4 regions of the Arthrobacter sp. JSM 101049 genome follow, and region 1 is predicted to be linked to each of the others. Evidence: riboswitches for the same ligand, from Rfam matches in the RefSeq annotation. Region 1 holds a riboswitch; each other region holds the start of a gene.
What was found. Region 1 has a riboswitch for S-adenosylmethionine ahead of AB8M85_RS11610 (O-acetylhomoserine aminocarboxypropyltransferase/cysteine synthase family protein). Riboswitches for the same ligand answer to the same signal wherever they lie in the genome.
Positions count from the first base shown of each region.

Region 2: linked by a shared signal. The riboswitch ahead of AB8M85_RS08905 (hypothetical protein) and the one ahead of AB8M85_RS11610 (O-acetylhomoserine aminocarboxypropyltransferase/cysteine synthase family protein) in region 1 are both predicted to bind S-adenosylmethionine.
Region 3: linked by a shared signal. The riboswitch ahead of AB8M85_RS00315 (bifunctional o-acetylhomoserine/o-acetylserine sulfhydrylase) and the one ahead of AB8M85_RS11610 (O-acetylhomoserine aminocarboxypropyltransferase/cysteine synthase family protein) in region 1 are both predicted to bind S-adenosylmethionine.
Region 4: linked by a shared signal. The riboswitch ahead of AB8M85_RS14510 (flavin reductase family protein) and the one ahead of AB8M85_RS11610 (O-acetylhomoserine aminocarboxypropyltransferase/cysteine synthase family protein) in region 1 are both predicted to bind S-adenosylmethionine.

Region 1 covers NZ_JBGFFC010000003.1:463,607-471,088, reverse strand. Annotated here, with positions in the region: gene AB8M85_RS11635 (carbon-nitrogen hydrolase family protein) at 26-823, shown strand; gene AB8M85_RS11630 (MFS transporter) at 813-2,210, opposite strand; gene AB8M85_RS11625 (ArsR/SmtB family transcription factor) at 2,289-2,906, shown strand; gene AB8M85_RS11620 (hypothetical protein) at 3,108-3,779, shown strand; gene AB8M85_RS11615 (CoA-binding protein) at 3,882-4,394, opposite strand; gene AB8M85_RS11610 (O-acetylhomoserine aminocarboxypropyltransferase/cysteine synthase family protein) at 4,391-5,773, opposite strand; SAM riboswitch class I at 5,865-5,958, opposite strand; gene AB8M85_RS11605 (histidine phosphatase family protein) at 6,040-6,687, shown strand; gene AB8M85_RS11600 (ArsR/SmtB family transcription factor) at 6,642-7,482, opposite strand, start outside.
Region 2 covers NZ_JBGFFC010000002.1:788,294-795,775, forward strand. Annotated here, with positions in the region: gene AB8M85_RS08895 (helix-turn-helix domain-containing protein) at 1-470, opposite strand, end outside; gene AB8M85_RS08900 (sodium:solute symporter) at 657-2,183, shown strand; SAM riboswitch class IV at 2,364-2,474, shown strand; gene AB8M85_RS08905 (hypothetical protein) at 2,486-2,764, shown strand; gene AB8M85_RS08910 (VIT1/CCC1 transporter family protein) at 3,000-4,157, shown strand; gene AB8M85_RS08915 (SRPBCC family protein) at 4,176-5,168, opposite strand; gene AB8M85_RS08920 (LOG family protein) at 5,271-6,485, opposite strand; gene AB8M85_RS08925 (SNF2-related protein) at 6,596-7,482, shown strand, end outside.
Region 3 covers NZ_JBGFFC010000001.1:58,956-66,437, forward strand. Annotated here, with positions in the region: gene AB8M85_RS00290 (DMT family transporter) at 1-199, opposite strand, end outside; gene AB8M85_RS00295 (RNA-binding S4 domain-containing protein) at 258-485, shown strand; gene AB8M85_RS00300 (alpha/beta hydrolase) at 512-1,159, opposite strand; gene AB8M85_RS00305 (SGNH/GDSL hydrolase family protein) at 1,341-2,141, shown strand; gene AB8M85_RS00310 (homoserine O-acetyltransferase) at 2,169-3,326, opposite strand; gene AB8M85_RS00315 (bifunctional o-acetylhomoserine/o-acetylserine sulfhydrylase) at 3,344-4,699, opposite strand; SAM riboswitch class IV at 4,767-4,883, opposite strand; gene AB8M85_RS00320 (VOC family protein) at 5,045-5,689, shown strand; gene AB8M85_RS00325 (GDSL-type esterase/lipase family protein) at 5,875-7,032, opposite strand; gene AB8M85_RS00330 (TetR/AcrR family transcriptional regulator) at 7,029-7,482, opposite strand, start outside.
Region 4 covers NZ_JBGFFC010000006.1:2,497-9,978, reverse strand. Annotated here, with positions in the region: gene AB8M85_RS14535 (SGNH hydrolase domain-containing protein) at 1-124, shown strand, start outside; gene rpsF (30S ribosomal protein S6) at 339-644, shown strand; gene AB8M85_RS14525 (single-stranded DNA-binding protein) at 687-1,262, shown strand; gene rpsR (30S ribosomal protein S18) at 1,331-1,570, shown strand; gene rplI (50S ribosomal protein L9) at 1,586-2,041, shown strand; SAM riboswitch class IV at 2,194-2,309, shown strand; gene AB8M85_RS14510 (flavin reductase family protein) at 2,361-2,867, shown strand; gene AB8M85_RS14505 (hypothetical protein) at 2,881-3,324, opposite strand; gene AB8M85_RS14500 (DUF1801 domain-containing protein) at 3,411-3,833, opposite strand; gene dnaB (replicative DNA helicase) at 4,404-5,735, shown strand; gene AB8M85_RS14490 (pirin family protein) at 5,870-6,901, opposite strand; gene AB8M85_RS14485 (tellurite resistance/C4-dicarboxylate transporter family protein) at 6,911-7,482, opposite strand, start outside.

The DNA.
Region 1 (7,482 bases):
GGACCCGCAGCGGAAGGCAGAAGCGATGAAGATCAGTGTTGGACAGTTCTCGCCCAGCGGCGTGCTCGCGGAGAACCTGCAGGTGGTTCGCCGGATCGTGGCGCGTGCCAAGGACGCGGGCGCCGAGCTGGTGCTCTTCCCCGAGGAGACGATGTTCACGGTGCGCAAGGTCGAGGGGGACCTGGCCGCCGCGGTCGAGCGCGAGTGGAGCACGTTCGTCCAGCAGGTCTCGCTGCTGGCCGCCGAATTCGGGGTGGCCATCGTTGCCGGCGGCTATGAGCCCAGCGGCGAACCCCAGCCCTACAACACGCTGGTGGTCGTGGACGGAACCGGGCGGATTCTGGGCACGTACCGCAAGATCCACCTCTACGACGCCTTCTCCTACCAGGAGTCCACCCGGATCAAGGCCGGGGACGTCTCCGCCGTGCCGGTCTTCGAGATCGGCGGGCTGAACGTGGGCATCATGACCTGCTACGACATCCGCTTCCCCGAGATGGCGCGTCGGCTGGCCGTCGCCGGCGCCGATGTGGTCCTGGTGGCAGCCGCCTGGTTCAAGGGCGACCACAAGATCGACCACTGGGAGACGCTGCTGAAGGCGCGCGCCGTGGAGAACACCGTTTGGATCGCCGCCGCCGGGACCAGTTCGACGAACACCGTGGGCCATTCGGCGATCCTGGACCCGCTGGGCATCCCGGTGGACTTCCTCGACGACGAGACCGAGGCCCTGGTCACCGTGGACGTGACCCGGCGCCGCGTCGAGGAGGTGCGCCAGTTCCTGCCCGTGCTGGCCAACCGGCGGATCGGAACCGACGTCAACGCCTGAGCGCTGCCTCGCGGGCGTTGGCCGCGGCGTGGTCCTCCCACCGGTCGGAGGCGGGGATGGCCAGGAGCCGGCGGGTGCAGAACGCCAGGACGACGGCGATGCCACAGATCCCCGCGCACAGGGCCAGGACCCCGGTCCACCCCCAGGCCGCGTAGCCGAAACCGGCGACCAGTGGGGCCAACGGGACCGCGCCCATCGCCAACAGGTCCAGCGCGCTGTTCGCCCGGCCCAGCAGATGCGTGGGCACGGCGACCGTGAAATAGCCGAGCAGGGAGGCGTTGATGGCCGGGGCCGCGAACATGCTCGCACCCAGCACGACGCAGATGGCCGGAACCGTGTGGACGAACGGCAGGACCGCCACGGCACCGGAGCACGCGGCCAACCCCACGGCGCCCAGCCAGCCGGTGGGCACCCGCCGGACCAGCGGCGGGGCCAGCACGGCCCCCGCCAGCATGCCCACCCCGACGCAGGCGGTGGCGACGCCGATGGTCGCCGGTGACTCGCCGCGCTGTTGCAGGCCGAACACGACGGAGGTGACGGCGGCGTTCATGCCGAGGTTCACGATCGTGGAGATGGCCATGACCCCGCGCAACTCGGGGCGGTGCAGCAGCCAGGCGAAGCCCTCCCACGCCTCGCGGAGGTAGCCGGCGCGGGTAGTGGAGGTCCCGCCGTCGTGCCCTGCCGGTTTGCCCGCGCCGCCCGGGCCTGTCGCGCCGGCGGCGTCGGCGGCATCGCGGCGGGGGCGCAGATCGGCGCGGACGCGCAGCACCGAGAGGAGCCCGAACACGTTCAGCAGGGCAGTCGCGGCGAACGGCACCGCATGGCCGATGACCAGCAGGACGCCGCCGACCGGGCCACCGGCCAGGCTCACCACGGCGTCGCGGCCTTGGTTGGCGGACATCGCCGAACCGAGGGAGCGCGGTTCCACGACGGCCTTCAACGCTGCGTTCGGGACGCCGTCGAACAGGCCGCTGCGCACGTTCATGAGCAGGTTCAGTGCGGTGAGCAGCCAGAAGCCGAGTAGCCCGGTGTATTGGAAGGCTGCCAGTGCGGTGGCCACCAGGACACCGCTGGCGGTGCCGAGCAGGATGAGCCGGCGGCGGTCGTGCCGGTCGGCCAGGACGCCGCCGGGAAGGGTGGCGACGAGGCGGCCGACCTGGCCGATGGCCGCGACGATGCCGGCCTGGGCCGGGTCGCCGGTGACGTAGAGGGCCAGCAACGGGACGGCGAAGTTGTGCAGGGCCCGGCCGAGACCGGTCGACGTGTCGGTGGACAGCCACCAGCGGTAGTCGCGGTTGCGCCAGAGTGCCGGGGGGCGCTGGGCCTTCGGGGGCGCGGCCGGTGGGGCGGACGCAGGAGCCGCGGGATCGTTCGGGAGGGGGTCCATGCGTCGAGCATAGATCCGCACGATTAATTGCGCAAGATAAATTGCGCAATTTATGCGGCGGGTTTGTAGACTGTTCCCATGGACAACGACCGCCAGCCCCCGCGCGCACCGGACCTCGACGCGAAGGTCATGACCTCGCCGATGCTCAAGGCCATGGCGCATCCGCTGCGCCGCCGGATCGTAGCCGTGCTCGGCGCCCAGGAATACGCCCGTGCCACGGACCTGGCCCGGCAACTCGGGGTCGCGGCGAACACGCTGAGTTTCCACCTGCGCACGCTCGCCGATGCCGGCTTCGTCCAGGAAGCCCCCGAATTCGCACGCGACCGGCGCGACCGGGTATGGAAAGGCGCCGTGCAGTCCTACAAGGTGGGTTCGCCCGAGACCCCGATCGGCCCGGAGGACGAGGCCCCGCTGGCCGCGTACCTGGACCAGTTGACGCTGGACCAGCAGGAGATGGTCGCCAAGGTGACGGCCTGGGCGCCGAACTTCGCCACCGGCCGCGAAGCCGAGGCGAAGGGGGACCTGAGCTTGGGCACGCTCCGGCTCACCCAGCAGGAGGCGGACCGGGTCTTCGCCGAGGTATGCGAGGTTCTGGATCGTGCCCGCGACCTGCACCGCACCCCCGCGGCTTCCGATGAAGCCGACGGGGTCCGTGCCTGGGACTACACCTTCATGGCGGCGCGCGAGGATCTGTAGCGGGTTCTGCCGCGGACCGTGCGGCGGCTCGAGCCGTGGGGGCGTCCATTGACGACCTGCGTGGTCGGGGATAGCGTTCGCTGTCACGGCTGCCGGACCTCGGCGCCGGGATCACGCGTTCCGGAGGTCGCCATGGCGCAGGGAGCAGCCGATTCAACCGCCCCGCCTGCCCCGATTGCCGGGACACCCCGGGAGCCCAGCGTGGGCCAACTGTCCCTGGCCGGGATCCTGTTGCTGGTTGCCGGCGTAGCCGGTGGGCTGGCCGAGATCCCCCGCTGGGCTCCCTGCCTGGACGAGCTGTACGGTCCAGCGTGCGTGGCCGGCCAGGAGCACGAGCTCTACACCTCGGTGCTGCCGGGCCCGGCCTGGATCGGCGAGCCGGTGGCGGCCCTGCTCCAGGGGGTGGCGTTGCTGTGCATCGCCGCAACGATCGCCCTCTGGAGCGTTGGGAGACTCAATACCGTGTGGCGGGCCGTGCTGGTCTGCTCGACGGCAGGCTTCGGGATGTTGACGGTGGCCCCGGCGCTGCTGGGTCACGGGTTGGCCGTCAATACGGCCGCCGAGATTGTCCTGGTCTTCGCCATGCCCCTGGTCTTTCTGCTGGCCTGCCTCTGGGCCGGACCCGGCGGTTCGCGGCCCACGTCCCGCTGGGTCCTGGTGCTGCTGCTGGTGGCGGTTCTCATGTCGCCGCTGCCGCAGGTACTCATCGGCATTGGCATCACGGGCCACCATGACACGCCCCCGGGCTACGGGTTGGTGCAGGCGGTTCCCCTGGCCGCGCTCGGGGCCGTGGCCCTCATCGGGGCGGCAGGCCGGGTGGCGGTCCGATATCTCCGTAGCGTTTTCGGAAGGGGACCGGTTGTCGCCCTCTGAAATGCCCGGGACGCGCCATGGCCCGCCACCCCGTGCAGGGGTGACGGGCCGCCGTCGTGCTGGGAGCGTCGTGCCGTGGAGCGCGGACACCGGCCAGGATAGTTACGCAAGCACCTGCCGCTTGGAGGAGACCACGCCGGTGTTGAACCCGGCCAGGTGCAGGCCGCCGTGGAAGCGCGCGTGCTCGATCTTCACGCAGCGGTCCATGATCGCGTGCATGCCGTACGACTCGGCCAACCCCGCGGCTTCCTCGTTCCAGATGCCCAGCTGCAGCCATACGGTCTTCGCGCCGGCTTGGTGCGCCTCCTCGACGATGCCGGGGGTGTCCTCGGCCTTGCGGAAGACCTCCACCAGGTCAGGAGCCACGGGCAGGTCCGCCAGCGAGGCGTACACCGGGTGGCCGAGGATCTCGGCGCCCTTCGCCGCGAGGATCGGGTTGATGAAGTAGAGGTCGTACCCCGTGGAGCTGTTCAGGTACGTCGCCACGAAGTAGGACGCGCGGGCCGTCTTGTCGGAGGCGCCCACGATCGCGATCGACCGCGTGGAGCGCAGGATGTTCAGCCGCTCGGGGGCCGAGGGTCCGACCCAGCTGCGCTGCATGGTATCGGTGCTCATTTGCCCGCTCCGATCTGCTCGCCGGCGCCTGCCGGGACTGCGCAGGCGGCCCCATCCCCGGTCGCGGTAGCGGCTGCCTCCGTGCTGCTTGGTGCCTGCTGGGAGGCAGTCAGCGCCTGGTCCAGGTCCCAGATGATGTCCTCCACGTCCTCGAGCCCCACCGAGAGGCGGATCAGGTCCTCCGGCACGCCGGCTGCGGTGAGCTGGTCGGCGCTGAGCTGCTGGTGGGTGGTCGATCCCGGGTGCAGGACCAGGGTGCGGGCGTCGCCGATGTTGGCCAGATGGCTGGCCAGCTGCAGCGCCTCGATGAACCGACCACCGGCCTCCCGGCCGCCGGCGACGCCGAAGCTGAACACGGAGCCGACGCCGCCGGGCAGCAGGTCCCTGGCCCGATCGTGCTGCGGGTGGGAGGGCAGGCCGGCGAAGTTCACGTAGGTCACGCGCGGGTCGGCCTCGAGCCATTCGGCGACGCGGTACGCATTGGCCAGGTGGGCGTCCATGCGCTGGGGCAGCGTCTCGACGCCCTGCAGCAGCTGGAAGGCCGACTGGGCGGGCAGCGAGGGGCCGATGTCGCGCAGCTGTTCGGAGCGCAGCTTCGTCAGGAACCCGTATTCGCCGAAGTTCCCCCACCAGGACACGTTGCCGTAGGAGGGGACCGGCTCGGTCATGGTCGGGAACTTCCCGTTGCCCCAGTTGAACCGGCCGGATTCGACGACGACGCCGCCGAGCGTGGTGCCGTGTCCGCCGAGGAACTTGGTGGCCGAATGGATGACGATGTCCGCCCCGTGCTCGATCGGGCGCAGGATGTACGGCGGGGTCAGCGTGGAGTCGACGATCAGCGGGATGCCGGCCTCGCGGGCGACGGCGGCCAGACCCTTGAGGTCGGCGATGTCCCCGGAGGGGTTGGCCACGACCTCGGTGTACAGCGCCTTGGTCTCCGGGCGCAGCGCGGCGGCGAAGTCGGCGGCCTCGTTGCTGTCCACGAACGTGGTGTCCACACCGAAGCGGCGCAGCGTCACGTCCAGCTGGGTGATGGTGCCACCGTAGAGCTTCGAGGAGGCCACGATGTGGTCGCCGGCCTGGGTCAGCGCGGCGAACGTGATGAACTCCGCGGACATGCCCGAGGCGGTGGCCACGGCCCCGATTCCGCCCTCCAGCGAGGCGATCCGCTCCTCGAACGCGGCGACCGTGGGGTTGCCGATCCGGGAGTAGATGTTGCCGTACTTCTGCAGGGCGAACAGGTTGGCGGCATCGTCGGTGTCCTTGAACACGAACGAGGTCGACTGGTAGATCGGCACCGCGCGGGCGCCGTGCTCGGCATCGGGGGTGCCCCCGGCGTGCAGGGCGCGGGTGCGGAATCCGAACTGGTGATCCGACATCTCGGCGTTGGCTCCTTCGAGGTTGGTTTCCGGCTGGTGCCGATCCCGCCCATGGTGCGGTCCCGCGGAACCGTGCAGCGGTTCGTGCTGCGCTCCATCGGTCCTGGCGGTAGCACCGCGCCGGTGGATTCCGGTGGTTGCTGCGGCGTCGACAAGCCAGGTCTCTCGGCCGCTCGGGATGGTTCCTTCCATGGTGGCAAACCCGTGCCGCCCGGCCAAGAATGTTTCGCCGCGTGGCGTCCTCAGGGGCCGGTAGGGTGGGACCCATGGGAGCACGCATTGCACTGGTACGCCACGGGGAAACCGCGTGGAACGCCCAGAGGCGCCTTCAGGGCCAGACCGACATCGAGTTGAACGACGCCGGACGTGCCCAGGCCCGGGCCGCGGCCGGGGAGCTGGAACGCCTGGGGCACGACGGCGGTGCCTGGGACCTACTGGTCTCCTCGCCCCTGGGGCGGGCCGCCGAGACCGCGGCCATCATCGGCGGGCAGCTTGGACTCGAGGCGATAGCCCCCGTGCAGGACCTGCAGGAACGCCACTACGGCGAAGGGGAGGGCCGGGTCGTGGAGGGAATGGACCGGGCCGAGGTGGCGCGGCTGCTGGCCACCGCCGAACCGGAGGACAAGGTCACCGCCCGGGCGTTGGAGGCCCTGCGCGGGATCATTGCCGCGAACCCGGAAAGCAACATCGTCGTCGTCGCCCACGGGACCCTGATCCGCCTGGTCGTCGGCTCGCTGCTGGACCTGCGCCACCCGCACGTGGAGAACGGTCAGGTCGTGGAGATCGACGCCGACTTGCTCGAGGTGCCCGAACCCGGGGACGTGGCCGGGACCCCCGACGTGCAGGACCTCACCGGGGCGCCGTCCGGTCAGCGGGCCGCCAGCAGGCTTTCGCCGACGTCCGCGCGCCGGTAGAACACCTCGCGCCCGGTCCGCAGCGAGGCGGCCAGCCCACCCGCGGACATCACCTTCAAATGCGTGCTGACCGTCGCCGGGGCGAGGTCCAGCGCACAGGCGAGCTGCGTCGTCGTCATGGGCACGTCCAACTGGGCCAGGATCTGTGCCCGGGTGCGCCCCAGCAGCTTGGCCAGCGGGTCGTCGGGGCAGGACGTGGCGGTTTCCCAGAGGCGGCCGACGCCGCGCGGGGCATAGGTCAGCGTGGGGACGAACGGGGCGACGTTCAGCACCAGCGTCTCCGGCCAGATGAACGCATTCGGGACCAGGATCAGCCCCGAACCGGGCTCGGGAGGCTCGTCCGCATCGCAATCCCGGATGATGTCCAAGCCGGTCGCCGTCGGAACCACGCTGGGGTGCAGTGACTTCAGGACCTCGTGGACCCCGTGCTGGGAGATCTGGGCCAACCGCCAGTCGATGTCCTCGAGCTGCAGGGACCGCAGTCGCGGCCACCAGGGCCGGATGGCCAGGTCCCAGTACCAGGACAGGGCCGAGACGATCATCGGGATGCCCGCGTCGAGATCGCCCAGGAGCAGGTCCGCGGTCTGCACGACGCGCGGCACCGGGTCGAAACGCCGCAGGTACTCCAGGTTGTCCCGCCACATCCCCGGATCCACGGCGGCGACGTCGGCCAGCGAGTCCTCGAAGGAGCCGTGCCGGCTGGGCGTGGGGGTCAGGGCGTCGGCCATGTACCCATGCGGACGCACCACGGTGGCGAGGATGTCGAGGTGCCGAGTTTTGTGCGGTTCCTCCGAG
Region 2 (7,482 bases), on a different contig from region 1:
GCGCGGAGCTCGAAGCGCTCGTTGGCGAAGATGATGATGAACGTCCCGGCGACCACGTGCAGGACCTCGACCTCGCAGTCGACCGAGTACAGCTCGGTTTCGCCCTCCCCGCGCGGTTCGATGACGGCCCGGATGACCTGCAGCCGCTTCTCGGACCGGCTGGTCATCAGCCGCTCGACGATGCCGTGGCCGCCCAGCGAGATCCGCGGTGCGCTGTCCAGGCGGACCACGTGCGTTTCCGGTTGCGCGAACAAGTCGCCGATCGAGACCGAGAGCACCTGGCAGAGCGTGACCAGCGAGGCGACCGAGGGCGAGGTGAGGTCGCGTTCGACGCGGGAGAGGAAGCCCTTGGTCAGGCCCGTGGACTCGGCGACTTGCTCGATGGTCATGCGCTGGGCGTGGCGCGCGGCCCGGATCTTCGAACCGATCGCCAGCGGGATGTTGCTGGGCTCGACGGGCAACGCCTTCATGGGTGGGATACTCCGTGTCGTGGTTTGCGCGGTGGGCGGAGGTGGCGCGCCGGTCAACCAACCGGCCACGACTCCGTCACACAGCATAGGCCAATTGACGTGTTAGCCAGCTCACTTTAGCCTAGGGTGCAACAGGTGTTTACTTCTAAGCACCTACCGTTCCCTTCCCATCGATAAGGCCCCCTTATGGAATTCATCAACATCGTGATCGTCATCGCGTACCTCCTCGCGATGCTCGCGTTCGGCTGGTGGGGCAAGTCCCGCACCCGGAACAGCAGCGACTACCTGGTCGCCGGGCGGCGCCTCGGCCCCTTCCTCTACACCGGGACCATGGCCGCCGTCGTGCTCGGCGGCGCCTCCACCGTCGGCGGCGTCGGCCTAGGCTACAAGTTCGGCCTCTCGGGCGCCTGGCTGGTCATCGCCATCGGCATCGGCGTGCTGCTGCTGAGCCTGCTCTTCGCCCCGCGCCTGCAGCGGCTGAAGATCTTCACCGTCTCCCAGATGCTCACCCTGCGCTACGGCTCGAAGAACGCCACCAACGCCTCGGCGATCGTCATGCTCGCCTACACGCTGATGCTCTGCGCCACCTCGACCGGCGCCTACGCCACGATCTTCGTGGTCCTCTTCGGCTGGGAACGCTGGCTGGCCATCGCCGTCGGCGGGATCATCGTGCTGGTCTACTCGACCATCGGCGGCATGTGGTCCATCACCCTGGCCGACCAGGTCCAGTTCGTCATCAAGACCATCGGCGTGTTCGCCCTGATGCTGCCCTTCGCCCTCTCGGCGGCCGGTGGCTTCGGCGGCATCTCCGCAGGGATCCCCGAGCGGGCCCGCGACGCGTTCTTCAGCTGGGACGGGATCGGTGCGCAGACGATCATCACCTACTTCGTCGTCTACACCCTGGGCCTGCTCATCGGCCAGGACATCTGGCAGCGCGTCTTCACCGCCAAGACCCCGACGGTCGCCCGCTGGGGCGGGTCGACCGCCGGCATCTACTGCGTCCTCTACGGCATCGCCGGCGCCGTCATCGGCATGTCCGCCCGGGTCGCACTGCCCGGCATCGACATCGAGAACCTGGGCAAGGACGTCGTCTACGCGGAGGTGGCCATGAACCTGCTGCCCGTGGTGGTCGGCGGCATCGTGCTGGCCGCTGCCGTCGCCGCGATGATGTCCACGGCTTCCGGTGCGCTCATCGCCGCCGCGACGGTCGCCCGCAACGACGTCACGCCGTTCGTGGCGAGCTGGTTCGGCAAGAAGATCGAGGTCAACTCGGGGCGCAACCCCGAGCACGACGTCGCGGCGAACCGCTACTGGGTGCTGGGGCTGGGCGTGGTGGCCATCGTGCTGGCGATCGTGGTCAACGACGTCATCGCGGCCCTGACCATCGCCTACGACATCCTGGTCGGCGGCCTGCTGGTCTCCATCCTCGGCGGGCTGCTGTGGAAGCGCGGCAACGGCGTGGGGGCCGCACTGTCGATGGCGGCGGGAACCATCGTCACCCTGACGACCATGATCGTGCTGGAAATCGGCGCGGAGGAGAAGTTCGGCGGCGTCTACGCCAACGAGCCGATCTACTACGGCCTGGCCTCCTCGCTGGTGGTCTACATCGTGGTCAGCCTGCTCACCCCGGCGACCCGGCCCGAGGTCTCCGCCCACTGGTCCGACCGGGTCTCCGGGCGGGTGGAAGCAGAGGGCGTCCCCGCAGGCCGCTGAGCGGGGCGGGGCACCGCCGTCGTGCCCTGTCCCCGGCCCCGGTGGGCCCTGAGCACCCCCAAACCGGCTAATCCCGCCTGTTACGGCAGGCGGGTTTAGCCGCGCCCACACTGGGATGCAGCGGTGGTGGCGCCGGACACAGCTTGGGTCGCGCGTCCATCCGCGTTAGGCTGGAAAGAGCTTCATGAGACGCGGGCAACAGCTCCGACTACCCGCGCACCAACCCCAGGTTCGCGGGTGGTTCGGATGAGGAAGCGGCCCGCACGACAACGTGTCGGGTAAGAACGCACGAAAGGAAATCCGTGACGCACAGCGTCTCCGTTCTTCCCATATTCGATTCGATGCTCGGCACCGTCTGCCTCAACGTAGACGGCCAATGGGAGCGCTTCATCGCCCCCCACCCCAAGGACCTCGACCATGCCCTGGCCAACACCGCTGGTCGGCCGGTGTGGGACCACGAGTCCTGCGCCCTGACGGTCCGCGTCCCCCGCGCCGGTCGTTCCGACGGCGAGGCCCAGGTGTTCTTCCTCGAACGCCTCCCCGTCCGCGAACACCGCGGCTCGGCTATGATGGTTGGCTGAAGGGGAGTAGTTCCACACCCCGCCCGCACTCGGACCGCTGGCCCCGGTGCGGGCGACAGAGGATCTGTCGACATACTGACCGCCACGATGCGGTCCGGCACTCCACCCGGCGGCACCGCCGGGCGAACGAGACCTTCGGCCCGCTGGTGGCGGTCCGGGGTTCGTTGCATCCGCAGCCCTTTGACCGGCGCCCCCGCCGCAGCGCGGAAACTACGAACCGATTAGAGGACCCCCGATGACACCGGTTGCGCCGATGCCAGTGCCCCCGCCCGCCGACGACGATCCGCCCGCCTCTGCCGGGACCGCGGCCGAGCCCACCGCCGCCGATATCCGCAGGTGGCGCAAGTACCTGGCCGATGAACGCGCCGAGGCGGCGATCTACGATGCCCTGGCCTCCCGCAAGGACGGCGAGGAACGCCAGATCCTGCTCGGCCTGGCCGCCGCGGAAAAGCGCCACGAGGAACACTGGGCGGGCCTGCTCGGCGATGAGGTCGGCAAACCGGTCCGCCCGTCCGCCAGGCGGATCATGCTGCGTTTCATGGCCCGCAACTTCGGCTCCGTCTTCGTCCTGGCCCTGGCCCAGCGCGCCGAAGGCGCTTCCCCCTATGAGGACGACGCCGATGCCACCGCGACCATGGCCGCCGACGAGCTCGTCCACGAAGAGGTCGTCCGCGGTCTGGCCACGCGGGGGCGCAACCGCCTCTCCGGCAACTTCCGTGCGGCGGTCTTCGGCGCCAACGACGGACTCGTGTCCAACCTGGCGTTGGTCATGGGCATCGGCGCGACCGGAGTCTCCAGCGCACTCGTCCTGTTCTCCGGCATCGCCGGCCTGCTCGCCGGGGCGTTGTCGATGGCCGCCGGGGAATACGTCTCCGTCCGCTCGCAGCGCGAACTGCTCACCGCCTCGCAACCCACGCAGGTCACCCTGGTGGCCGCCCCGGATCTGGACCTGCAGGCCAACGAGCTGGTGCTCGTCTACCGCGCCCGCGGCATGAGCCGGGAGGCCGCCGAGCACCGGGCGGCCGAGCGCATGGGCAAGTTCACCTGCGACTGCGACCCGTCGTTGTCACTGCAGCCCGAACTGCCCGACACCGGGGACGACGAACACGAGGCCCTCGGATCGGCCTACGGAGCGGCCGGTTCAAGCTTCTGCTTCTTCGCCTCCGGGGCGCTCATCCCGATCCTGCCCTACCTCTTCGGGCTCACCGGCCTGCCCGCCGTCATCGTCGCCCTGGTCCTGGTCGGCCTGGCCCTGCTGATGACCGGCGGCGTCGTCGGGCTGCTGTCCGGTGCGTCGCCGCTGAAACGCGGGCTGCGCCAGCTGGCCATCGGCATGGGCGCCGCGGGCGTGACCTACCTGCTCGGCCTGCTGTTCGGCAGCAGCGTGTCCTGACCGTCCTAACCCGGCCGGTCAGCTGGCGCGGCGCATCCGGCGCGCCGGAACCTCCGGCCGGCCCGTGGCCGGGCCTCCGGTGGGCTTCGGCTTCGGCTGGTCCGCCGCCGCGGCCGCGGCGGGCTGGGGCTCCGCAGCCGGGGCGGCCTTCAACGGCCGGCCCGACTTCGCCGCGGCAATGGCCTCGCGCGAGGGCAGACGCGGGGGCGAGGCCGGTGGTCGCGGTGTGGCCCCGATCGGCGGCATCGGCTCGACGTGTACGGCCTTGGCCGCCTTCGCGACCTGAGCCGGCTTTGCTGCTTTGACGGGCTTCTGCTCGCCCTGGGCCGCCTTCTCGGTACGGGCCACGTTGCGCGCCGCCCGGACTTCAGCTGCCCGGGTGGCCCGCTCGGCCTTCGCCGCCTGGTGGGCAGCAGCGGCCTCGTCGGCCTGCACCGCTTTCCGGGCCCTGGCCTGCCGCTGCGCTTCGTTCTTCGCCGCCTGCTTGGCGGCCTGCTTCGGGGTCCGGGGCTTCGCCTTCCGGGGCCGCGTGGGGCCGGACGGCGGCTGCGGGTCGGTGGGCCGCGGTGTGGTGGGATCGAAGTAGTCGGCCAACCGGTCCAGGGTGCGCTCGATGTTCACCGGCGTGCTGCGGGTGAACCCCATGACCTTTAGCGGCCACTGCCGTTTCAGCCGCGAGGCGTCCCAGGTCTCGCGCACCAGCGTTCCGCGCGGCGCGGGAATGAGTTCGTAGCGCCACCGGTGGCCGTTGAAGTGGCGCCAGGCGATGAGCCGGGCCTCCTCGAACTCCACGACCGTGTTCTGGATCCGGTACCCCAGGCCGATGCGCATGTCCATGCCGAATTCGGCCCCGAGGCTGAGCCGTTGCGGTTCCTCGGCGCGGGCGCGTTTCACCGTGCCGGAGCCGTCGATGAGCGGATGCTTCGACGGATCAGCCAGCAGCTCGAAGATGGCACCCGGCGGGGCCTGGACCAGCCGCTGTCGGGTCACGAAATACGGTGACGATTCCATGCGGCCACCTTACCCAGCACATCTGTCAACCAGCTGGATCTCCCGGGCGTGGTGCGCCGGGCGTTTCCCGGCCCCGGCGCGCCGTGGCGGAAACGCCGTGCCTCACCGGGCGAGGATGGCCACCGCTTCCTCGACGGAATCCACCAGGTGGATGGCCCCGGCCATCTCCCGTCCCCGCGCCAGCGACTGCAACAGCGGCCAGGCCGGAAGTTCCCGGGTCCAATGCCGCCGCCCGACCAGCACCATCGGCGTCTGCGTCTGCGCGGTGCCGTAGTAGTTCTCGCAGGCGTCCTGGAAGATCTCCTGCACGGTCCCTGCCGCACCGGGCAGCACCACCAGCCCGGCGTCGCAGACGCTGAGCAGCACGTCCTCGCGGATGGAATTGGCGAAGTACTTCGCGATGTGGGTGGCAAACAGGTTCGGCGGCTCGTGGCCGTAGAACCAGGTCGGGATCCCGAGCGTCGGCGTCCCCTGCGGATGCCGCGCCAGCACGGCGAGCGCGGCCCGGGCCCACCGCGAGACCGATGGCCGGAACGACGGCGTCGCCTCCAGGGCGGCGACGGCCTCCTGGAGCGCCGGGGCCCCCGCCGCCGAGAGGTAGGCACCCAGGTTAGCTGCTTCCATGGCCCCCGGTCCCCCGCCGGTGGCGACGGTGAAGCCGGCACGGGCCAGGTCGCGGCCCAGCCGAGCCGCGGCGGTAAAGGTCGCACTGCCGCGCCCGGCGGCATGCCCGCCCATCACCCCGACCACCCCGCGACCGGGGATGCGTACTGTGGGGGCATCGCCGTCGTGCCCTGGACAGGGGGCACCGGAGGCGCCGGGGACACCGGAGGTGCCGGATCCCGGGCCGGCGGCCAGCAGCTGCGCCAGGGCCGCGCCGATGGCGTGGTCGTGCAAGGTGGTGGCCAAGGCGGCGTCGAGGCCGCTGCGGCCGGCATCGTCCCGGCGGGTCCACGCGTAGACGAGGGCGTCGGGGGTGTGCTCGTAGGCGTCATCGCCGAGCCCGGCGTAGAGCTCCGCCGCCGTATACAGCCCGCCGCGGTAGGGGTCGAACGGCAGGCCCGGCAGCTCGGGGAAGATCAGTGCGCCGCGGCCACGCAAGCCGTCGATCGTCCCGGCGGGCAGCTCGCAGCCCAGGAAGACCGCCCCGGAGACGTCGACCCGGTCCAGCACGGCCCGCCGGTCGGCCAGGTCCAGGGATTGCAGGTGCCAGCCGGCCATCCGCACGCTGTCCGGGGCGGTGCGGGCGTCGAACTCGGCCAGCGTGTCGATGTCCAGCTCGCGGGGCGAGGGCTGCAGCGCCGGAGACGTGTCCATGACGACACCCTACGACCTCGGCGCACCGGCACGCCCGCCACGCCCGCGACGCGTCGCCGAAGCGCCGTCCCGGTTCGCTGCGGGGGCCCGCGCCATGAAACGATGGGAGGATGGCCGATTCCGAATTCCCGCTCGTCGATGCCCGCGAAATCCTGCGCGTGGTCGGCGGTGCCGCGTTCACCCGCGGGAAGGGCTACGCCAACGCCGAGCACGTGCTGGACCTGGCATTCGAGCCGTCCGAGACGATGCTCTCGGCCCGTGTTGTCGGTTCCTCCGCGGAACCCTACGAGACCACTGTCCTGCTGGCCGGACGTCCGGGCGCCTGGACCGTCGGCGAGACCTGGTGCAGCTGCGCGGTGGGGATCGACTGCAAGCACGCGGCGGCCGTGCTGATCCTGTCCAACACGCTGCACCTGCGCGCCCAGCAGGTCTTCTTCGAGAACACCAGGGTCCCGGCGAAGGTCCCGGCCTGGCAGGAGAGCCTGGATGCGCTGCTCGGCGCCGGGCAGCAGCCCGCCACGGCCACCACCGCTACCGCGGGCCACGGCTCCCGGGGTGCCGCCGAGCGCCAGCACGTCCAGCCGATGGCGTTGCAGTTCGAGCTGCAGGACACCACCCAGGTGGCCCACCGGCAGTGGGCGCCGGGCTCCGGGGTCGGCCACCAGCGCAGTTCCGGGCACCGCTGGCGCCTGGGCGTGCGCCCCATGGTCCGCTCCGGCAACGGGCGGTGGATCCGCGGGAACCTGCGCTGGAACACCATCAGCTTCAAGACCTACGGGCTGAACCTGGATCCGGAGCAGCACCGCTGGTTCTGCCAGTTCGTCCCGCTCTACCGCGCCAACGGCCAGCTCTACTTCGGCGAGGACAACGACTGGCTCTACCTCGACGAGTTCTCCTCCCCGCTGCTCTGGTCGCTGCTGGCCGAGACCGCGGCCCTGGGCATCCGGCTCATCGGCCCCCAGACGAGCACCGAGATCCGGCTCGCCGACACCGCCTC
Region 3 (7,482 bases), on a different contig from region 1:
CCGAGACGAGGATCATGAGCAGCGTCCCGCCGGCGAAGCTGAGTGCGGCCGCGGCATTGCCATCGCCCATCTGCTCGGACAACGCACCGTTGACGCGGCCCTGGATGGGCATCATCAGCCCGCCGATGATGGCCAGGACCAGTCCGGCCCAGAGGGGGAGGTGGCGCGTGAGGGCGGTAGCCGCGGGAGCAGAGTTCATCGCAGGTCATGCTAGCCGCGCGTTGGCGGCCGGGCACATCGTGACGGAAGATGGACCCATGACTCCAGACCAGCCACAGCCCATCAGCATCCGCGACGAATCCATCCGCTTGGGCCAGCTGCTGAAGCTGGCGGGCCTGGCCGAGGACGGTTTCCATGCCAAGGAGCTGGTCGAGAACGGCATGGTCAAGGTCAACGGGGACATCGAGACCCGGCGGGGCAAGCAGCTGCACGTGGGCGACACGGTCACCCTCGGTGACGAGACCGTCGTCGTCGCCGCCGAATAGCGCTGCTCCTCCGGGCCGCCCCGGTCCTACTGCTCCAGGACGTGGTGGCGCAGGAACTCGGAGACGTGCTTCATTTCCGGCTCGGAGACGCTGTGCGCCATGCCGGTGTAGAGCATCTTGGTCAGGTCAGTGTGTTCCCCGGCCCAATCGAGGGTGAAGTCGATCTTGTCCTCGGTGATGACGTTGTCCGCCTGTCCGCGGCCCCAGAACAGCGGCCGCCGGGCGGCCTTGGTCCCCTCGTCGTCGAAGAAGGCATTGCCCTCTGCGGGGACGGCGAAGCCGGACAGGCCCACGACTGCGGAGATCTCGGCCGGGCGGTGGCGCAGGACGGAGGTGGCGACGGCCATCCCCATGGAAAAGCCCAGTACGGTGACCGACGAGTGCTGCTCCTTGACGCCGTCGAGCCATGCCCAGACGTCCTGCACGGCGTCGACGACGCGGTCGGTCGAGTAGTCGGGTTCGTGCATCAGCGGGAACCAGGTGTAGCCCGGGCCCATGGCGTGGGGCGCCCGGACCGAGGCCAGCGTGAACTCCTCCGGCAGCATCGGCGCCAGGCCGATCAGGTCCTTCTCGTGGGAGAGGTAGCCGTGGAAGAGGACGAGCAGGGGCGTGCCGGCGCGCTCGGCTTCGGGGCGGGACCAGGCAACGACGGGCTGGGGCAAGGTGGCAGTCATGCCGCCATTGAATCACGGGATGCCGCGGCCGTGGATCCGGCGACAGCAGCACGGGCGCCTGGTGCACCGGGTGGTCAACATCGTTGCCCGGTGGAACAATGTACCCGTGAGTAGCAACGTGTCGTCGCCAGTACACCCGCAGGATGCCTCCCCCGACGCCGCACGCCATCCCTGGCGCCGGATGGTCTCGCTGGGCGATTCCTTCACTGAGGGCATCGGGGACCCGGATCCGCAGAGCCCGGGAGGGAACCGGGGCTGGGCGGACCGCGTCGCGGAGCAGCTCAGCCGCGGTGTCGAGGACTTCGCCTACGCCAACTTGGCGATCCGCGGTCGACTGCTGAACCAGATCGTGTCGGAGCAGCTCGAGCCGGCAGTGGCCTTGCAGCCGGACCTGGTCACCGTCTGCGCGGGCGGCAACGACGTCCTGCGGCCCGGCGGCGACCCGGATGCGCTGGCCGTGGCCATGGATGGCTTCATCGGCCAGCTGGCCGCGACGGGGGCCACCGTCCTGTTGTTCAACGGGCCCGACATCGGCGAGACCCCGGTTCTGGGTTCCATGCGGGGCCGCGTGGCCATCTACAACGAGAACCTGCGCGTCGTGGCAGCCCGCCACGACGCGATCGTCGCTGACATGTGGGCGTTGCGCGACTTGCACGAGCCGCGCATGTGGGCCCCCGACCGGCTACATTTCTCCCCACTGGGCCACCACACGATTGCGATGATGGTGCTCGAGACCCTCAATGTCGAACATGAGCTCAAGCCCCTGGAAACCCGGCCTTCGGAACCGAAGCCGTGGCGGACCGCCCGGCGCGAGGACCTGGTCTGGGCACGCACCCACCTCGCGCCCTGGGTCCTGCGCCGCCTGCGCCACCAGTCCAGCGGAGACGGCATCACCGCCAAACGGCCCGAGGCGATGCCGTTCGCACCGGTCGCGGCGAACCACAGCATCGGCGCCGGGGACCCACAGGACGACTCCGACTAGACCCGGGCGGCTGGACGGACGCCCGGGTCAGGCGTAGAGCCCGGCGCGCAGCACCTGGTTCAGCTGCTCGATGTCGGTCAGGAAGCCGTCGTGCCCGATCGGCGAGTTGATGTAGTGCACCGGCGGACCCGCCGGCAGCGCCGCGGCCAGGCGTTCGGATTGTTCGGGAACGTAGAGCCGGTCACTGTCCACGGCGGCAATGAAGAACTCCACCCCCTCGGCACGGCGCAGGGCCGCGTCGACCCCGCCCCGGCCGCGTCCGACGTCATGTCCGACCAGCGCCTCGGTGAGCACGATGTAGGAATTCGCGTCGAAGCGGGTGACCAGCTTGCCGGCTTGGTGGTCCAGGTAGCTTTCGACCTGGTAGCGGCCGCGCTGGTGGTCCGCACTGCCGAAGGGGTCCTCCTCGCCCTGCCCCTCGTGGCCGAAGCGGATCTCGAGCTCGGGTTCAGACCTGTAGGTGATGTGGGCCAGCCGTCGGGCGATGCCCAGGCCCTGGACCGGTCCGATGCCGTGTCCGGCTTCCGAGGGGCCCGTCGCAGCGGCGTCCGCATAGAAGTCGCCACCGTGGAAGGCCGGATCCAGCCGGATGGCCTGTGTCTGGATCTGCCCGAAGGCCACTTGTTCCGCCGAGGCCACGGCCGTGGCGGCGATCACCGCGCAGCTCGCGACGCGTTGGGGGTATTCGATGGCCCACTCCAGCGCCCGGGCCCCGCCGAGGGAACCGCCCACGACGGAGTGCCAGCGTTGGATGCCGAGGTAGTCGGCCAGCCGGGCCTCGGTGCGCACCGAATCCCTGACGGTCGTGAACGGGAAGCGCGAGCCCCAGGGCCGCCCGTCCGGGTCGGGGCTGGACGGGCCGGTCGAGCCGTAGCAGCCGCCGACCATGTTCGGGGCGACGACGAAGAACCGGTCGGTGTCGATGGTGCGGCCGGGGCCGACGAATCCATCCCACCAGCCGTCCTCGCGGCTGTGCCCGCGGGAGACGTGGGTGTCCCCGGTCAGCGCGTGGAGCAACAGGACCGCGTTGGAGGCGTCGGCGTTCAGCGTCCCCCAGGTTTCGTAGCCGATCATCACCTCGGGCAGCCATCCGCCGGTCTCGAACCGGTAGCCACCGATCGGGACGCATTTGAGGATGCCGTCGCGGATGACCGGCGCGCTGCCGGTGCGGACCTGTTCCGTCACGTTGCCGACCCCTGGGGTCACCGGGCGGTCTGGGCTTCGACCGGTTCGGCATCGCCGGCAGCGGCCGCTGCAGCGAAGCCGAGTTCGAGGTCGGCGAGGATGTCATCGATGTGCTCGATGCCCACGGCCAGCCGCACCAGCCCCGGGCTCACGCCCGCCGCAACCTGCTCGGCCTCGCTGAGCTGGGAGTGCGTGGTGGAGGCCGGGTGGATCACCAGCGAGCGGACGTCGCCGATGTTGGCCAGATTGGAGTGCAGTTCCAGCCCGTCGACGAAGGCGCGACCGGCGGGCTCTCCCCCGGCGATCTCGAACGCCAACACGGCGCCAATGCCCTTCGGCCCGTACTTGCGACCCCGGTCGTACCAGGGGCTCGAGGCCAGCCCGGCGAAGGCCACCGAGTCGACCTGGGCGTGCGCCTCCAGCCACTCGGCGACCTTCTGCGCGTTCTCCACGTGCCGCTCCATGCGCAGGCTGAGGGTCTCCAGGCCCTGGGCGATGAGGAAGGCGTTGAAGGGGGCGACGGCGGATCCCAGGTCCCGCAGCAGCTGCACGCGGGCCTTGAGGATGAAGGCCAGGTTCGCGCCCAAGGCGCCGCCGACGCCGAGGTCGCGGGCGAAGACCAGTCCGTTGTAGGACTCGTCCGGGGTGTTGAATCCCGGGAACTTGTCCGGATCCTGCGCGAAGTCGAAGTTGCCCGAGTCCACGATCACCCCGGCCACGGCCGTGCCGTGGCCGCCGAGGTACTTGGTCGCCGAATGCACCACAATGTCGGCGCCCCACTCGATGGGACGGATCAGGTAGGGGGTGGCCAGGGTGTTGTCCACGATCAGCGGGACGCCGGCGTCGTGGGCGATGGAGCTGACGCCTTCGATGTCCAGGACGTCCTGGCGGGGATTGGAGACCGCCTCGCCGAAGAAGGCCTTGGTGTTCGGCCGGACGGCGGCCCGCCACTCGTCGAGCCTGTCGGGGTCGGCCACGAACGTGACCTCGATGCCCAGCCGCGCCAGCGTGTGCTTGAGCAGGTTCTGCGTCCCCCCGTAGAGGCTGGGGCTGGCCACAATGTGGTCCCCGGCGCCGGCGACGTTGAGGATCGAGAAGGTGGTGGCCGCCTGCCCGGAGGCCAGCAGCAGCGCGCCGACTCCGCCTTCGAGGTTGGCGATGCGGTTCTCCACCGCCTCCTGCGTGGGGTTGCCGATGCGCGTGTAGATCGGTTCGAGTTCCTGCAGGGCGAAGCGTGCCGCGGCGCTTTCGGCGCTCGGGAAGACGAAGGAGGTCGTCTGGTAGATCGGCAGGGCCCGCGCCCCGGTGGCCGAGTCGGGGGTCTGCCCGGCGTGGACCTGGCGGGTTTCGAAAGACCATGGTGCTGAAGACATGTGTTGTCCCCTTCTACTGCTCAGGGGTCCCTGTTCCGCGGCGTCCCCGCGGGGAGTGCCGGGAGGTGACCCGCGCTTGCCCGTGCTCCTTGTGGAGGCGGACCAGGTCTTCACCCGGGGCACCCCACCGCGAGTGGAGGGTTGCCGGCCAGCAAACCGGGGTTTCACGCTGGCGCTCATGACCTGCCTCCAGTGTTCTCGATCGCGCGGTTGCCCGCAACCCGGCTGTGGGCAATATGACGCCGGCCGCAACATTCGCGCGCGTCGCTACCGGGAAATACGCATCCGGAACGACTTAGGGCGCCCTAAGTCGAGACGCACCTCACAAAGTGCCATCATGAACGCATGATGAGGTTGGATCACGTTTCATACGCATGCGGACCAGATGGGCTGGCCGCCACGGCTGCCCGAGTAGCCGAGACTTTGGGGATCGAGTCCGTCAAGGGCGGAGTACACCCCCGCTTTGGCACGAGGAACGTCATTTTCCCCTTGCTGAACACCCAGTACCTGGAGGTCGTGGAGGTCCTGGACCACCCCGCCTCCGACAAGGCGCCGTTCGGGCAGGCCGTCCGGGCCCGCTCCGAGATGGGAGGCGGCTGGATGGGCTGGTGCGTCTGCGTGGACGACCTGGTGCCCTTCGAGGAGCGGCTGGGTCGCTCGTCCGTGCCGGGCAACCGCAAGTTCCCCGACGGGCAGGAGCTGACCTGGCAGCAGATCGGCATCAAGGGCCTGATCGCCGATCCCCAGGTCCCGTACATGCTGCGCTGGGACGACGGAACCGAGCACCTGCACCCCTCCAAGGCGCTGGAACCGAACAGCCGCATCTCCGGGATCACGATCGCCGGCTCGGTCGAACGCGTCCGGGATTGGCTGGGCACCCCGTCCGAGTCGCCGTTGGGCGATGTCGCCGTCGAGTGGGAGGCGCCCAACGGCACCCCGGGCATCATGTCGGTGACCTTCGAGACTCCGAAGGGGTCCATCACCCTCTGATCCGGCCACCGGTCCGGTACCACCACCAAAGACACCACTCCAGTCAGTGCACGACGGCGGCCCCTGGGTCGCCGTCGTTCTCTGTCCTTGGGGAGGCCGGCAGTTGGTGGAGGACAGCACCTGCTGGAGGGCGCCGGTCCGGACGTGACCGATGGGTCCCGACGACGTCTCGCTGCGGGCGGCCGCTATCCCTCCACTCCCCCAAACGGGCCGGACGGGGCGAAGGCATAGTCCGTGAAGCGTTGACCGATCAGCCGGTGGGCGGCGGTGTCCGGATGCAGGTTGTCGGGCAGCGGCAGGTCGGCGGCGTCCGCTGCGCCGTACAGGTCCGTCCCCTCGAGGTAGTGCAGGTTCGCATCGTCGGCCCGGCGTTCGGCGAGCGAGCGCATTTCACGGCGGATCACCTGCAGCGTCAGCCGCCCCAGGGCTTCGTCCCCGGGGGTGCCGGTTGCGATGAACTTGACCTGTCCCGTGGCGAAGCTGGCGGGGTCGAAGGCGCCGGGGCCGGGGGTTTCCTCGTGGATGCCGCAGAAGATCGGCGAGATGAGCACCAGCGGGGTCGTCGGGTGCCCGTCGCGGATGGTGTCCAGGAACCCGTGGATCGCGGGCACGAGGGTGCGGATACGCAACGCGTCCAGGTTCACGACGTTGATGCCGAACGCGACGCTGATGTAGTCCGCCGGCGCATCGCGGATGACCCGCGCCATGAACGGGTCGATGAACGAGCTGCCGCCGAGGCCGAGGTTGACCAGCTCGGCGCCGCCTCGGCGGGCGGCCACCGCCGGCCAGATCTGGCTGGGCGAGGCGGCGTTCGACCCCTGGCTGATGGAGCTGCCGTGGTGGATCCACAGCGGCCGCTGATGCTGCAGCGGCTCGAGCGGGGCATCGGAGGCCAGGCTGACCAGTTCGAGGGACTCGTTGTGCGGCAGCCAGAACTCGACGGCCTTCGTCGTCGTCGGCAGCCCTTCTACGACCGTGGTGTGCGATGGCCCGGGCACCTGCCGCATGGCACCGCTGGCGAGGTCGACCTCCGTGGCGTCCCCACCCCGGAGTTCATCGCCGAACCTCAACTCGCCGTCCACGAAGACGTCGATGCGCCCCCGGGGCCGCTCGGTTCCGGGATACACGACCGGTGCCGGGTGCGTCACCAGTTCGATGTGCGTCGCCGTGGTCCGGACGGCGACCCGGACGCCGGAGGGCTGCGTTTCCATGGCCATCAGCTGGGGCTCCGGATACTGCCGGCGCACCCAGGCGGGAAGCCGGTGGGGCCGCAGCCCGCGGGCGGTCTCCTCGAGGTCGGCGACGCCGTGGACGAGGTCGGGGGTGGGGGTGGTGGTGATCATGCTGTTCCTTCCGGGTGGGCTTCGGTCCACGTCTGCAGGGCCCGGTCCAGCGCGTTGACGGCGCGTTGCCAGGACAGGTCGGTGTGTTCGGCGCGGTGTTCGAAGGAACCGGCTTTCTCCAGGGCGAGGTACCCGTTGATGGTGGCCCCGACGAATCGGGTGGCGTGCACCAGTTCTGGCTCGGGAAGCCCATAGGCCCGCAGGACCGCCCAGGTGTACTCGACGATCTTCCGCGCGGCCGGGGAGCCGGCAACGGCGGGTCCGGCAGGACGCTGCATGGCCGCCCAGCGGCCCGGGTGCCGCCCCGCGTAGTCGCGGTGGGCCTGGGCCATGCCGGCCAGTGCGTCGCGGCCGGACCGCCCGGCGATGGCACCGGCGACGTGGTCGGCGAGTTCGCCGAGGGCCAATTCGTGGATCCCCTCGAGCAGGGCCGCGAGGTCCTCCACATGG
Region 4 (7,482 bases), on a different contig from region 1:
GCTGGTCTACCGGGATGCGCACCACATCTCCGACACCTACATCTCTACCCTCGTCCCCGTCTTCGAACGCCGCTTGGCCGACGTGCTGCATGCGGACGGGTTCGATGACAAGGCGGGGGTGTAGCGGGGAGGCCCGTCGAGCTCCCGTCCGTCATCCACAGGGCGGTCCGCGCCCTGCCGGCCGCGGCGGCCACCGGTTAGGGTGGGGGAACCGGCATCGGGTAGGATGGCTCAGGCTGTTTGTGTCGTTTCTGATCCCTGAAACGGCCGCGGCCAACGCACAGAACCTCCTGTTACGGAAAGACCGTGACCGTTTAGCCCAAAGGAGGTGGGTTCACATGCGTGCATACGAACTGATGGTACTGATCGACCCCGAGGTCGACGAGCGTACCGTGGAACCGACTCTTGGCAAGTTCCTCGATGTCGTCCGCAACGATGGTGGCACCGTCGACAATGTTGATATCTGGGGCCGCCGCCGGCTGGCCTACGAGATCAAGAAGAAGGCAGAAGCCATCTACGCGGTGGTCACCTTCACCGCTACCCCGGCTACTTCCGCCGAGCTTGACCGCCAGCTCTCGCTCAACGAGACGATCCTGCGCACCAAGATCACCCGTCCGGAAGACCAGAAGGTCGCGGCAGAGTAATTCTGCCTGGACTATTCGTAGAAACCGACTCTAGGAGGCACCATGGCAGGCGAAACCGTCATCACGGTCATCGGAAATCTCACCGCTGATCCGGAACTGCGTTTCACCCCGTCGGGCTCGGCGGTGGCCAACTTCACCATCGCCTCGACCCCTCGGACCTTCGACCGCCAGACCAATGAGTGGAAGGACGGCGAAACGCTGTTCCTGCGCGCATCGGTGTGGCGTGAAGCTGCCGAAAATGTTGCCGAGACGCTGACCAAGGGCATGCGAGTCGTCGCCCAGGGCCGGCTGAAGTCGCGTTCCTTCGAAACCAAGGAAGGCGAAAAGCGCACCGTCATGGAGCTTGAGGTCGACGAGATCGGCCCCTCGCTGCGTTACGCCTCCGCCAAGGTCACCCGCACCCAGCGCAACAACGCAGGTGGCGGCGGCTTCGGTGGCGGCAATGCCGGAGGCAACTTCGGCGGCGGAAACCAGGGCGGCGGTGGATTCGGCGGGGGCAACTCCGGCGGAAACAACGGCGGCTGGAATGCGCCGGCGGACGATCCGTGGTCCTCTTCTTCCTCCTCCACCGGCGGGGGATGGGGCAACACCGGCGGATCCGACGAACCGCCTTTCTAAAGCACCACCATTTATTCACCATCCCGCAGAAGAATTCTGCGGGCTCCACTAGATAAAGGAGCTCCACGATGGCTAAGGCTGAACTCCGTAAGCCCAAACCAAAGTCCAACCCCTTGAAGGCCGCTGACATCACCGTCATCGACTACAAGGACGTCGCATTGCTGCGCAAGTTCATCTCCGACCGCGGGAAGATCCGTGCCCGTCGCGTGACCGGCGTCTCCGTCCAGGAGCAGCGCAAGATCGCCCAGGCCATCAAGAACGCGCGCGAAGTTGCCCTGCTGCCTTACTCCGGCGCTGGCCGCGGCTAAGGAAGGGATAACACCATGGCAAAGCTCATTCTGACCCACGAAGTAACCGGTCTCGGTACCGCTGGCGACGTCATCGAGGTGAAGGACGGTTACGCCCGTAACTACCTCCTGCCGCGCGGCTTCGCCCTGACCTGGACCAAGGGTGGCGAGAAGCAGGTCGAGTCGATCAAGGCTGCCCGCACCGCCCGCGCCGTTGCATCCCTCGAGGACGCACAGGCACTGGCCGCTTCCCTGTCCTCCCAGCCGGTCAAGATCACGGTCAAGGCCGGACAGGGCGGACGCCTCTTCGGCACCGTCAAGACCGACGACATCGCCAAGGCAGTCGAGGCCGCCGGCCTCGGTTCGATCGACAAGCGCACGGTGGAAATCCCCGAGCACATCAAGTCGACCGGCAACTACCAGGCCACGGTGCGTCTGCACGAGGACGTCTCCGCAACTGTCGACCTGCAGGTCGTCGCCGCGAAGAAGTAGCCGCCACGGAACGGTGGGCGACCACCGGCCGTGCACCAGAGGGGCCACGCGCTACGGCGCGGGGCCCCTCTGCTCGTGCGGCGTGCGACACCTTGCGAAATATTGCGTGGGCCTTTGACGGGCAGCTCCGGCCCCGCTTAGCGTAGCTAGTGAATCAAGAGCGTCAACATCCAAGCCCTGGCTCGTTGGCCGGCAACCCTCTCACGGTAGTGGGGTGCTCCAGGTGATGATTCGGCCGCCCGGATCCCCCGGACGGCAAGTACCGCACAACCATCGCGGCCGCGGCCCGGTGATGTGCCCTACGCCGGAGGTAGCACAGATGACACTGTCCACCGATCTCGAACCTGCAGCACTTCGCCAGGCCTTCGCACAGCACCCCTCGGGGATCGCCGCGCTGTGCACCATCATCGACGGGGAACCCCAGGGCATCGTCGCCTCCTCGTTCACCGTCGGGGTCTCCATGGACCCGCCGCTGGTGATGTTTGCCGTGCAGAACACCTCGCGCACCTGGCCGGTCGTCCGGCAGGCCGGCCGGATCGGCGTCTCGGTCCTGGGCGAGGGGCACGATGGCGTCTGCCGGCAGATCGCCTCGAAGTCCGGGGACCGCTTCGCGGGGCTGCGGTTGGACTCCACTGATGACGGTGCCCTGTTCCTGCACGAGGCCGCGCTGTGGCTCGACTGCAGCGTCGAACAGGAGATCCCGGCCGGGGACCACCAGGTCGTCTTGCTGCGGGTCCACGCCCACGCCACCCACGAGGGGGTCCACGCACCTCTGGTCTTCCATGGCTCGGCCTTCCGGACGCTGAAGTCCGAGGCCTTCGTCTAGGCCCGGTGCCCGGTCACCTGCCGCGCAGCGAATCCACGTACCGCTTGGCCTCGAGCAGGCCGATGCCCGTATCGTGCCGGATCTTCCTGACGGCGGCCACGGGATGTCCGTCGCGGACGAGCTGCAGCACCTTCTCGTAGTCGGGGTTGGACATCGCCCCCGGGCCCGGGGTGGCTCCGGGATGCCCGGTCGACGAGCTCTGGCCGGTGCGTCCGGGGGACCGCCTGGCCGCCTGCGCGGCCCGGGCGGTCGTTGCGGCCCTGAGCTTTTCGGCCTTCTGGGCATCGAGTTGCTGCTGGCGCGCCGCGGCGTCGTTGAGCCGGGCAATGTACTGCTCCGCCTCGCTCGCCCGCGCCGGTCGGGTCGTGAAGACCCAGGACAGGGCACCGAAGACGACGAGCAGGACCACGGCCGTGATGACGATGACGAGGATGACCTCGCCATTGACCTGGAACATGTCTCCTCCTGGGATCTCGGCCCGCCGTCGTGGTGCCGGGTCTCACCCCATCATGCCACCGGGCGGCAGGTGCCGGGGAGGACGGTTCACTGCCGGATGGACCCCGAGACCATGTAGCGGTACCCCCGGTCCATGAGCTCGCGCAGGACCGGCAGGTCGACGTCTCCGAGCTTGTTGACGTACAAGCAGGACGAGCCGACCTTGTGCTTGCCGAGCCGGGCCAGCAGTTCCGCGGAACCGGGATCCGCGGTGAGCCCGTAGAGCGACAGGGAGGCCTTGCGGGGGGAGAACCCGATGGCAGCGGCTTCTCCTTCATGCCCGCTGGCGTAGCCGTAGCGATAGGAACCGTAGCCGACAATCGTGGGCCCCCACATCACCGGAGGCTGGCCGGCGGCCTCCTGCATCATCTCCAGGAGCACGAGCCCGTCGGCCGGCCGGACGGGGTGGTCGAGGGCCTCGATGAACGCACGGGGATCCACGGCGGTCGGCAGGGTTTTCGGCGGTGGCATGGCGAAAGTATCGCAGGGGCCCCACGGGCCGGCAAGACGACGACTGGTCCCGGCGGGAAGCTGCCGGTGTCAATGCCGCGCGAAGGCGGCGGCGTGTCTGTGGACAAGATGTCCCCAGCTGTGGATAAACGTAGTGGACACATCCCCCTGCCGGAGCGCAACCTGCAAGTAGGGGGTGAATGTTGCGGGAAAAAGTTTTTCCACCCAATGTTATCCACATGGATAACGCCTAGTCAGACCGACTATTTGTTGTTCTTCCCGATGTAATCCACAGCCCTGTCCCCAGTCTGTGCACACAACACGCCGCGCAACCCACAGGTTGTCCACACGGCCTGTGGATAAGTCTCTTTGGTTCTGTCGTCGTTGGGCATAAGGTGACAGGGTCCCCGGGTCCATTCGGGCCACAACACCCGCTCGGCGACCACCCCTCCACCACCGTGCCGGTGGGCCGACATCACTGGGATACTGGAGGGACGCGGCGGTGCCCGCACCACCTGCACCGCGCCGAAAGGGAAGGAACCGGACGTGACGCTCACGCACACCGAATCAGGCTCGTCGAATTCATCGGACATGGGGCGCACGCCCCCCCAGGACCTGGTCGCGGAGCAGAGCGTTCTCGGGGGCATGATGCTCTCCAAGGATGCGATCGCCGATTGCGTGGAGGTCCTGCGCGGTGTCGACTTCTACCGCCCCGCCCACGAGTCCATCTTCGAGGCCGTCATCGACCTCTACGGTCGCGGCGAGCCCGCCGACGCGGTGACCGTCTCGGACCTGTTGACCAAGCGCGGGGAGATCTCCCGGGTGGGCGGCCCGGCCTACCTGCACACGTTGATCCAGTCGGTTCCCACTGCGGCCAACGCCGGCTTCTACGCCGAGATCGTCCGTGAACGCGCCGTCCTGCGGCGCCTGGTGGAGGCCGGCACCAAGATCGTGCAGATGGGCTACAGCCAGGACGGCGAAGTTGACGCGATCGTCAACGACGCCCAGGCCCAGATCTACGCCGTCGCGGAGCGCCGCTCCGCGGAGGACTACGTCCCCCTGCGCGACATCATCGAGGGCACCGTCGACGAGATCGAGTCGGCCGGCCAGCGCGGAGAGGGCATGATCGGGGTCCCCACCGGGCTGTACGAGCTCGACGAGCTCACCCAGGGCCTGCATGGCGGCCAGATGATCGTCGTCGCCGCGCGTCCTGCGGTCGGCAAGTCGGTCTTCTCCCTGGACATCGCCCGCTCCGCGGCGATCAAGAACAACATGACCACCGTGGTCTTCTCCCTGGAAATGGGCCGCAACGAGATCGCGATGCGCCTGCTCTCCGCCGAAGCCAGCATCGGCCTGCAGGACCTGCGCAAGGGCACCATCAAGGACGAGCAGTGGGGCAAGATCGCCACCACCATGGGGCGGCTGAACGAGGCTCCGCTGTTCATCGACGATTCGCCCAACATGTCGCTGATGGAAATCCGCGCGAAGTGCCGTCGGCTGAAGCAGCGCCACGACCTCAAGCTCGTGGTGCTGGACTACCTGCAGCTGATGAGTTCGGGCAAGCGCGTGGAATCACGCCAGCAGGAGGTCTCGGAGTTCTCCCGTGCCCTGAAGCTGCTGGCCAAGGAGCTCGATGTCCCCGTCGTCGCCCTGTCCCAGCTGAACCGTGGCTCGGAGCAGCGGACGGACAAGAAGCCGATGGTCTCGGACCTGCGTGAATCCGGTTCCATCGAGCAGGACGCCGACCTGGTCATCCTGCTGCACCGCGAGGACATCTACGACAAGGAATCGGCGCGGGCCGGCGAAGCGGACATCATCGTGGCCAAGAACCGCAACGGCCCCACCAAGACGATCGTCGTGGCCTTCCAGGGGCACTACCAGCGCTTCAACAACATGGCCACCGAAGGCGGCGGCGGGTTCTGACCCGGGCCGTCCGGCGGCCGGTCCCGTCACCGATCGGGCGGGGCGGTGGCTGCCTGTGCCTCGTGCACCGTGACGGCATGGGGATGGCGCCATTGCACCGCGGCGCGGGTTCCGCGGGCCGGCCCGTTGGAGTCTCAGCTGCGGGGCCGCATGCGGGCATTCGGCAGGGCCGGCGCGGGCAATGCGTCCGGCTCGCCGGGCGGGAACGGCCCGAAGTGCGGGACGTGGCGTCCCGGGGGCTGAACCCGCGTGGCGGCGGCCAGGGGATCGCTGCCGACCGGCGCCCCGATCTCCTCCTGCCAGGCCCTGCGGTACTCGACGATCTCCTCGTGCGAGCGTCCCACGAAGTTCCACCACATGACGATCTGCTCGCCCAGCGGCTCCCCGCCGATTAACAGCAGGCGGGCCCCGCCGTCGTGCCCCTCGAGGGTGATCCGGCCGGAATCGGGGGCCAGGTACGCGAGGTGGTCGACCGGGACGTCCTCGCCGTCCAGTCGCAGGGCGCCGGAATCGAGCAGGACCCCGTGCTCGAATCCCGGGTCCAGTTCAAGGGCGAGGGATGCGCCGTCGTCGAGCAGGATCTCGGCCCCGAGCAACGGGCTGTGCGTGGCCACGGGTGAGGTGCTGCCCAGCAGCGAGCCGAGGAAGACGCGGGCGGTCCAGTCGTCGCCGCAGACGGGGTCGGGGCGATGGTGCTCGAAGCCGGGGGAGGTGCCTCGTGCGGCCTCGGGCAGGGCGACCCAGAGCTGGGCGCCATGCAGGATGGTGGTGTCGGGGGTGGAGAACTCGGAATGGCTGATGCCGCTGCCGGCGGTCATGAGGTTCAATTCGCCGGGCCGGACCACGGCGTGCGCCCCGGTGGAGTCCCGGTGCTCGATCTCGCCGGTGAACAACCAGCTGACGGTCTGCAGCCCGGTGTGCGGGTGGCGGGGCACGTTCATGCCCGCCTGGCCGGTGAGGTCCTGGGGGCCGTAGTGGTCCAGGAAGCACCAGGCGCCGATGAGGCTGCGCCGACGCTGGGGAAGGGTCCGGCGGACGTTCATCGCCCGCGGGCCGCCGAGGGGGACGTCCCGGGGAACCAGCAGCTCACGCGGTGCCGGCCCGTCGGCCCCGGGCTGCTCGCCGTCGCACACCACTTCGGCGGGATCGGTCTCGAGGTTGCTCATGGGGACAGCCTAGGCCGTTGCCGCCCGGCCGTCAGCGGCCCCCGGGCGCATCCACCGGACAGCGGCCGCCACCATGAGGTACACGGCGATCGCCCAGGCCGGAACAGCGACCCACACGACCGCCTCCCCGATGGCCGCGACCTCCGGCATGCCCTGGACCCGGCCGAACACCATGGAGGAGGTGGCCAGCATGCCCAACGGGAAGACGATGGACCACAGTGCCGTCTCGTACCGCAGGTGGTAATGGTGGACGACGTGGCGCCAGATGCCGAAGACGACGAGCAGCGGCACCCACCACAGGCCGGTGGACCAGAGGACGAAGCTGGCCCCGGAGACGAAGCCGCGCATCCCGGCGATGGCCGGGAACGTGTCCGGCAGCCTCAGCAGGTTGCTGCCGGCCAGCACGGAGATGGCGGTGGCGCCCATGAAGATCCAGTAGGTGGGGCTCAGGCCTTCCGGCCGGTTGGGGTGGGTGATCAGGCGCAGGGTCACCATGGTGCCGATGAGCAGGTACAGCACCACCCCGATGCCCCAGAGGGCCGCGCCGGCGACGGCGAATCCGCCGCTGTCGTGCACCCTGG